DNA from 2 places in the Mesorhizobium sp. AA22 genome. Region 1 is predicted to be linked to the other one. Evidence: predicted binding sites of a transcription regulator. Region 1 holds the regulator's gene; the other holds the start of a gene.
What was found. Region 1 encodes LexA, which represses DNA repair genes until DNA is damaged. Its sites were predicted from a motif close to TGTTCNNNNTGTGTTCNG; they were not measured.
Positions count from the first base shown of each region.

Region 2: A9K68_RS04170 (metallopeptidase family protein) is a predicted target of LexA. The motif match lies at 2,152-2,169, and genes of this name have one in related genera.

Region 1 covers NZ_CP048406.1:3,743,554-3,747,994, reverse strand. The annotation lists gene trpC (indole-3-glycerol phosphate synthase TrpC) at 1-358, shown strand, start outside; gene moaC (cyclic pyranopterin monophosphate synthase MoaC) at 425-922, shown strand; gene glp (gephyrin-like molybdotransferase Glp) at 922-2,127, shown strand; gene lexA (transcriptional repressor LexA) at 2,232-2,969, shown strand; partial or broken gene A9K68_RS18065 (ComEC/Rec2 family competence protein) at 2,963-4,441, opposite strand, start outside.
Region 2 covers NZ_CP048406.1:885,589-890,029, forward strand. The annotation lists gene A9K68_RS04160 (DUF6504 family protein) at 1-1,167, opposite strand, end outside; gene A9K68_RS31560 (hypothetical protein) at 1,109-2,128, opposite strand; gene A9K68_RS04170 (metallopeptidase family protein) at 2,303-2,725, shown strand; gene A9K68_RS04175 (hypothetical protein) at 2,837-3,157, shown strand; gene A9K68_RS04180 (DUF1737 domain-containing protein) at 3,168-3,374, opposite strand; gene A9K68_RS04185 (CoA ester lyase) at 3,400-4,296, opposite strand.

The DNA.
Region 1 (4,441 bases):
GGACGCACTGGTCGAAGTGCATGACGAGGCCGAGACGGAACGCGCGCTGAAACTGTCGTCGCGGCTGATCGGCATCAACAACCGCAATCTCCGGACGTTCGAAACCAGCATCGAGACCTCGGAGCGGCTCGCGAAGATGGTGCCGGCAGACCGCCTGCTGGTCAGCGAGAGCGGTATTTTCTCGCACGAAGACTGCCGCAGGCTGGAACTGAGCGACATCGATACGTTCCTCGTCGGCGAGAGCTTGATGCGGCAACAGAATGTGGCCACTGCGACGCGCCTGCTTTTGACGGGCAAGGTTCCCGCCATTGCATCGGCCCGAAAATCGGAATCGATTTTCGGAGAGCACGATGCATAGATTCAAAGTGCTAGAGCGTACTTTGCGCGTCCAAACGGACGCACGTCGCTCTAAGACTGACTGACGATGACGGCCGCCCTCACCCATCTTGGCCCGAAAGGCGAAGCCAATATGGTCGATGTCGGCGACAAGGCGGAGACGACGCGCACGGCAATCGCCGAAGGTCTTGTCGCGATGCGGCCCGAAACGCTGAAGATGATTCTCGACGGCGATGCCAAGAAGGGCGACGTGCTGGGCACGGGGCGCATCGCCGGCATCATGGCGGCCAAGAGGACGCATGAGCTGATCCCGCTCTGCCATCCGCTGCTGTTGACCAAGATATCCGTTGACATCGAACCGGACGCGACGCTGCCAGGCCTGAAGGTCACGGCGCTGGCCCGCGTCGCAGGTAAGACCGGCGTCGAGATGGAAGCGCTGACCGCCGTCTCGGTCGCCTGCCTGACCATCTATGACATGGCCAAGGCGGTTGACCGCGCCATGGTGATCTCGGGCATCAGGCTGGTGGAAAAGACCGGCGGCAAATCCGGCGACTACAAGGCGGACGCCAAGGGGGCAGGCCAATAATGGCACTGCTTCCGGTCGCCGAGGCGCTCGAGCGCCTGCTTGAGGATGCTGCGCCCTTGCAGGCTGAATGCGTCGCCCTGATGGACGCCGCCGACCGCGTGCTGGCGGAGCCGCTTCTGGCGCTCCGCACCCAGCCGCCGTTCAACGCGTCCGCCATGGACGGCTATGCCGTGCGGGCCGAGGACGTCGCGTCCGTGCCTGCAAGACTTTCGGTGATCGGCATGGCGCCGGCCGGACGCGGCTTTGCCGGAACAGTCGGCCGGGCGCAGGCCGTGCGCATCTTCACCGGCGCGCCGCTTCCTGCAGGCGCCGACACCATCGTTATCCAGGAGAATGCCAGGGATCTCGGCGGCGGCAGCGTCGAAGTGACCGCGTCGACGGTTGAAGGCCGCAACATCCGCCGCCTCGGGCTCGATTTCTCGAAGGGCGACGTCCTGCTGGAGAAAGGCCGCCCGCTTGATCCGGCGGCATTGTCGCTGGCGGCTTCGGCCAACCACCCGCAGGTCAGCGTGGTGAAACGGCCGCTGATCGCCATCATCGCCACCGGCGACGAATTGCTGCCGCCGGGCAGCGACCTTGGCCCCGACCAGATCATCTCGTCCAATGCCTATGGCGTCGCCGCCGCGGCCCGCTCGGTCGGCGCCAGCGCGCTCGATCTCGGCATCGCCCCCGACCGCAAGGAGGCGATCGCCACGCTGGTGAAACAAGCGGTCGACGCAGGCGCCGATGTCATTGTCACGCTGGGCGGCGCCTCGGTCGGCGACCATGACCTGGTCCATGACGTGCTGACCGGTGAAGGCATGACGCTCGATTTCTGGAAAATCGCCATGCGGCCCGGCAAGCCGTTGATGTTCGGGCGGCTGGGCGACACCCGCTGCATCGGCCTGCCTGGCAATCCGGTGGCGAGCCTGGTCTGCACGCAGCTCTTTCTGAAGCCGCTGCTTGCGCGGCTCGGCGGCCGCGCCTTCCGGCAGGACATGCGTCAGGCGCGGCTCGGCGCCACCATGCCGGCCAACGATCTCAGGCAGGACTATGTACGCGCGGTGGTGAAGGAAGAAGCCGGCACGCCACTGGCGACCCCGTTCGGCGTCCAGGATTCCTCGATGCTCAAAATGCTGGCCGACGCCAACGGGCTGATTGTGCGCGAGCCATTCGCTCCCCCAGCCGCGACGGGCGCCGCATGCAGCGTGCTGATGCTACGCTGAACAAAACGTCAACACATTCATTGAACTTTAAACGGTTGCGGAACACAACTGGAACAGATAGTGTTTGTTCTGGTTTTGTTTTTCTGATTCTGTTGGGGGTCGCGATGCTGACACGCAAACAACATGAACTGCTGATGTTCATCCACGAGCGGCTGAAGGAAAGCGGCATTCCGCCCTCGTTCGACGAGATGAAGGAAGCGCTCGACCTCGCCTCGAAGTCGGGAATCCATCGGCTGATCACGGCGCTGGAGGAGCGCGGTTTCATTCGCCGCCTGCCCAACCGGGCCCGCGCGCTGGAGGTGCTGCGCCTGCCCGATTCGATCGCGCCCGGCCTCAATGCGGCGCGCAAATTCTCGCCAAGCGTCATTCAGGGCAGCCTTGGGCAGGGCAGCCTCGGACGACAGATCAAACCGGCGCCTTCGCGCCTGCCCGCGGCCGGCAATGACGACGACGTCGTTGCCACCATCTCCATACCGGTGATGGGCCGCATCGCTGCCGGTGTGCCGATCGACGCCATCCAGCACCAGACGCATTCGATCTCGGTACCACCGGACATGATCACCGGCGGCACGCACTACGCACTGGAGGTCAAGGGTGATTCGATGATCGAGGCCGGCATTTTCGACGGCGACACGGTCATCATCCGCAACGCCGACACCGCCCAGCCTGGCGAGATCATCGTTGCCTTGGTCGACGAGGAGGAAGCGACGCTGAAGCGGTTCCGCCGCAAGGGCGCCTCGATTGCACTGGAAGCCGCCAATCCGGCCTATGAGACGCGCATCTTCGGGCCGGACCGGGTCAAGGTGCAAGGCAAGCTCGTCGGACTGATCCGGCGTTACTGAGCGGCAGGCTTCTTGGGTTTCTCGGCCCTGCGGTATGGCGGCAAGCCCCTCGCCTCGCGCGAAAATCTCCGCTGCTCGTGCCAGGGCCTATATGGCTGTCTGACGGCAAAACGGATTTCTGCGCGCGTCGTCGCTGATAGCGGATCGAAGAAGACGGCGGCACTGCCCATGCGAGCGAGCTGCCGTTTGGTGACGACGAGAACCAGCGGATTGCGGCAGGGATTATAATAGGCTGTGGCATCGTCGATGACGATCAAATCCGCAAGGCACAGGCTGGCCGTGCGGTTTTGCGGTCGTCGGCGAGTGCGATGATCGCGCCGGACGGGTGCCGGGCGAGGCACAGGCCGGCAGTGCAGTAGAAGGGCGCTCCAGGCGGCAGGTCGGCCGGGTCGGCGATGTCGAACCGCACGTCTCCTTTTTCGAATGTCTCCGGCTCGACAATGGTCGCTGAAACCAGCGCATGTTTCCAGTTGTCGGTGGTGAATTCGTTCGAACGCACCCGGTTGACGGCAAGTTCGCCGCCGCCGATCGGCAGCGCCACCAGATGCGCATCTTCCGAAATCAGCACATCGGGGGCGCGCGTGTCGGAAATCGTCAGCAGGCCGGCGAGCGCAAAGGGAAGTGCCGCAAGCCGCAACCATGTCGTCGCCATCGTAGCGATGACCAGGGCGACCGTCACCAGCAGAACCGACTGCAACGAGATCAGCCCGACTGCATCGACCGGCGACCGCTCGGAAATCCATCCCGATATTGCGATCATGGCCGTCAGTCCCTTGCCCATCATGTAGAGGAAAGGTCCGTCGAAGCCGAAAGGCATTGCCAGAGCGCTGAGGACGGCCAGGAACATGACGACCGTGACGATTGGCATGACCGCCAGATTGGCGAACAGGCTAAGCGGCGATACGCGCTGGAAGTGCCAGATGGCGAAGAGCGCAGTGGCGCTGCCGGCAATGATGGAGGTCATTGCGATGGTACCTGTCCCAGCTGCGAGTTTTCGCGTGACGAAAGCGACCGGCGACCGTCGCTGTGGCGGCGCCGTGGCCCTGTCGGCACGATAGTCGGACCAGCCGGCATAGGCGCCCACGAGAGCAGCAGTCGCGGCGAAGGACATCTGGAAGCTTGGGCCGACCACCTCGTGCGGCGCCACGACGATGACGGCGATGGCAGAAATCGTCAGATTGCGCATGGTAAGTGCCGCTCGGTCGAACAGCACGGCGACAAGCATTACCGCCAGCATGATGAAGCTGCGTTCAGCCGCGACCACGATACCGGAAAAAATGAGATAGGCAGCGATGGAAAGGAGTGCGGCAGCAGCCGCATATTTCTTGACCGGCCGGCGTGACGAAAAATCGGGAAACAGCGCAAAGGCGCCGCGCAGCAATCCCATAATCGTGCCGGCGACAAGCGCCATGTGCAGGCCGGAAATCGAGATGATGTGGTAGATGCCGGTGCGCCGCATCGATTCGTTTATC
Region 2 (4,441 bases), 2.9 Mb from region 1:
AGGCGTGGATGAAGTGTCTTGTATCTTGTCCGGCTTCTTCGGCGGAGAGACCCTTTGCGGCGCCTCCGCATAGGGAAGCGTGGCGACGGCGCGCTCCGGCAGATGACTCTCGACGGCAACCGGTTTCAAAACCGCGCTTTCGCCGAGCCGGGCGCGGATGCGGTCGGCGAAAAGGGCGATGTCGGCGCCATCATCGTGCGTTTCGCCGGCGAGATCCGCCTGCTGCATGTCGAAGGCCGCGGCCGACAGGACCGAGAGGCGCACGAGATCGAAGCCATAGCCGGCATCGATGTCCTGTTCGAGCGCGGCGAGCCTTTCGTGAAACAATTTCTGGATCAGCAACGGCTCGCGCAAGGGCCGCGACGTGCCGACGGCGATGCGGCTGACGGCGCCGTCAACGCGGAAAAGCAGCAGCGCCAGCCTTCTTGCGCCCTCGCCGCGGCGCTCGAGGTCCACCTTCAATGTCGTCGCCAGCATTTTCACCAGTCGCTCTAATTCGTCGGTCAGCATGATGGGTTCTGCGAGATGGCGTTCGACCGAAAGCGGTGCGACCGGCAGGCGCGGCGACACCGCCTCGTCAAGGCGGCCGAGCGCCTGGTCGAGGCGCAAAAGCAGCGATGTGCCGAAGCGGCGGGCGAGCGGCGCGCGCGGTGCTGCCATGACGGCGCCCGCCGTGCGCAGGCCGACGCTTTCCAGGCTGGCGCGGATATCAGGCTCGATGCGCAGCGCCGCCAGCGGCAAGGGTGCGAGTAGCGCTTCCTCCTCGCCACCGGGGACGATGCGGTCACTGGCAAACCGCGTTGCCGCCCAAGCAGCACCAGGTGTGGCGGCAACGCCGGCGCGGACATCGAAACCCTGATGGAAAAAGCGCGACAGAATGTCGTCCAGCATCGCCCGTTCACCGCCGAAAAGGTGGGTGCAGCCGGTGACGTCGAGAAACAGGCCGTCGGCTGCGTCGATCGCCACCAGCGGAGTGTAGCGGTCGCACCAGTCGGCGAGGCTTTCGAGCAGGCGGCGGTCGGCCTCGGGATCGGCTTCCACTACGTCGATCGATGGGTGCATGGCGCGCGCGTCGGCTATGCCCATGCCGCGCTTCAGATGAAGCGCCTCAGCCCGCTCGTCGAGGGCGGCGATGCGCTGCGCGTTCGCTTGGCGATGGCTGATCACCAGGGGCAGGTGATCCGACGGCCGCGAACGCCAGGACCGCCCCAGACGCTGCCGCAGGATCCTTTCCGCGGCGAGGTGCGGAAACCACAGGGACAGGATTCGCTGCCCGTTCTTCCCCGGCCCTTCTTTCCTCGAAATTGCGTTCATCCGGGTTCCACTCCAGTGTGAATTGTCCCGGCAAGGCCGTGCGGCTCTTGCCGATGCTGACGGTGAAGGCGGGGCGGCCGATCGAGCCGGCGAGCGGCCCGGCGAGCGTCTGGCGTGGTGCCGACGGCGCAGCCGACAGGACGAGGCGGACGGATGCCGCCGTCGGTTCGGCCTCGCCGGCCTGGCGCAGCAGGAACACCGGCCGGCCGGCGCTCTGTGCCCGGGCGTGCAGCCGCCGCGTCGCGGTGAGGTCCAGCCGCTGCGGGCTGCCGCGGATTTCGAGGATGACGGCGGCGAGCGCCGTCATCCGGGCGGCTTCCTCGGCGACCCACAGCCCATCGAGGAGCCTTGGCGCCTCGGAAAACAGCAATTGCTCCGGCTCGATCCCGAAAAGGCCATGAAGCCCTCTGGCATAGGGGAAGCCGGCCTCGCGGAAGACCTCCGCGGTGCCGATCCACAGGACCGGCAGTCGCGGCGGCTCCTGTTTGAGGATCAGGCTGACGAGCGACAGGGCGAAACCGGCGACAACCCCGGCATCACGTGTCGCGGCGCCATGGATCTCGCTCAGCGCCGCCTTCGGCAGGCCGCCGCTGAGCGCAGTATCGAGACCCTCCGCGCCGGTGCGCAGAAACGCATCGGGCGGCGCCACGGCGAGGCCGCGGCGGACGATTGTTAGATCCCGGGGCGTGACATCCGCATCAACGGGAGCTGCGCCGGCCGGCGCCTCCAGGCGCTCGGGCAGCGTTCCCTCGATCTTCGCGATCTGTCGGCGCAGGGCAAAAACAGTCTCCCGCGCCACGGCGCTTGTCGCCATGACGGTCAGCTTCCACTCACAATTGTTCCTGTTATGTTCCTATTGATTCCAGAGGCCGCCCGAAGAGTCAAGCGGAGTCATGGGGAATTTATTCCTGTCCGCGCAAAGGGCTGCAACCTGGCCATTTGCCGACTCCCGCTCGAAAGCCTATATGCCGGGATCAAAGGACAAAGCATGGCCCGCATCTACAAAACCCGCACCTGGCACGCCGAGCTTTCGCCGTCGATGGAGGAAATGGAGTTCCTGGCGCTGGAGGCCTATGCCCATCTGCCGGAGGAATTTCGCAAGCTGACCGGCGAGATCGTCATCCAAATCGCCGAATTCCCGACCGACGAGATCATGGACGACCTGTCGCTGGAAACGCCGTTCGACCTGCTCGGCCTGTTTGAGGGGCGCGGCATCGCCGAGCGCTGGAATCCGCAGACCGGCGAGGGGCCGAACCGCGTCACGCTCTACCGCCGCGCCATCCTCGACTACTGGGCCGAGAACGAAGAGACGCTGGGCGACATAGTCACCCATGTGCTGATCCACGAGATCGGCCACCATTTCGGCCTCTCGGACGACGATATGGAGCGGATCGAAGAGGCAGCTGAATAGTCTCCAGATGACGGAAGCAGAATTTGCCAATCGGATCGACTGCAATTGGGCCGTATAACGACATTTCACTGAGCCGCGAATTGATCCAAACCGCCATCGGCATTTCGCCGAATGCTGCATTTATTGCACTCGATGAGCTTTGCCGTCTACCCGCAAACACCGTTGTCGAGCCGCCATTCTCCTGGCGTTAGTCGATTTTGGCTGTCCAAATTCGACCATCCACTAGCACCGATGATATCGGAATGCGCGATATCCAGCATTAAACGCCAGCAACTGTCGGTTGCCGAAATTCTCATGAAGATGGATACCGTCTCCGGTTATCCAGGCCTTTATGCGGCGCTATCGATCCCTTATTTCAGCTGCGATGACGTCGACGGCCTTGCAGACGCAAGATTCAACGAAATCAGAGCTGCCTGGGAAAAGCTTCTGTAACGGTCGTATCCTACCAGTCGCTGAGCTTGGTGTTGGGCCTGTATTCCTGGCCCTCGACATCCTTCACCACGGCCTGGCCGCAGCGCATGCTCTTGGTCTGCTTGTCGTAGGCATAGGTCGGCGAACCGAACAGGTGCCAGCCCTTGTTCAGCGCCGCCGTCACCTTGTGGCAGAAGCTGGAATCGTCCGGACCGGACAGAAAGCGGTAGAGTTTCATTTTCATTCCTGTGGTGGGTTGCCAATCATGCCCCGATGGCGGCCGCCTTCGCCAGCAGTTTTTCGGCCTGCGCCAGATGCAGCCGCTCGACCATTTTTCCATTCAGTGCGATAACGCCCTTGCCGGCATTTTCGGCAAGTGCGAAGGCAGCTTTCACCAAGCGCGCCTCGGCCACGGCTTCGGCAGATGGCGCGAAGGCCCGGTTCGCGGCATCGATCTGAGCCGGGTGGATCAGCGACTTGCCGTCAAATCCCATGGCGGCCGCTTCCGTGCATTCGCGCGCAAAGCCATCCAGATCGCGAAACTCATTGAAGATACCATCGAGCAGGTCGAGGCCACCGGCGCGCGCGGCGAGCACCATCTGCATCAGCCACGGTGTGAGATAGCGCCGGTCGGGCGTGGCGAGGACGCCGGTCTCCTTGACCAGATCGTTCGTTCCGGCAACGAAACAGACCAGCCGCGAGGCCGGATCGCGGCCAAGCTCGGCAATTGGTCCGATGTTGAGCAGAGCCTTGGGCGTTTCGATCATTGCCCATAGTTTCACCTCGTCCGGCGCGAAATTGTCGTCGAGCACGTCGCCGGCCTCGAGGACGTCGCGCGGCGTGTCGACCTTGGGTAGCAGGATGGCGTCGGGCTCGCAGCGTGCCGCGGCCAGCAAATCGTCGGCGCCCCATTTGCTGGAGAGCGGGTTGATGCGCACGATCATCTCGCAGCGCCGGCCATTATGGTTGGCAACCGGGCGATTGGCGAAGATGCCGGCTAGTTTTTCGCGCGCAGAAACCTTATCGGCCGGGGCTACCGCATCTTCAAGATCGATGATGACGGCGTCGCAGGCCAGCGATGAGATCTTGGCCAGCGCCTTGTCGTTCGAGGCCGGGACGTAGAGCACCGAGCGGCGCGGGCGGTAGGTTTCGGTCGTCATGTCCGATCTATGCCGTCTGCGGCGGGTCGAGGCAAGCGGTCTTCGCCTGCACGAAAACTGCATAAAACTCCCGAAAATCTCCTCGGACCCGCCTCGCTGCCTGCATTTCGGCTGGCGAGAAGGGCGGCATGCAAGAGCGAGAAAA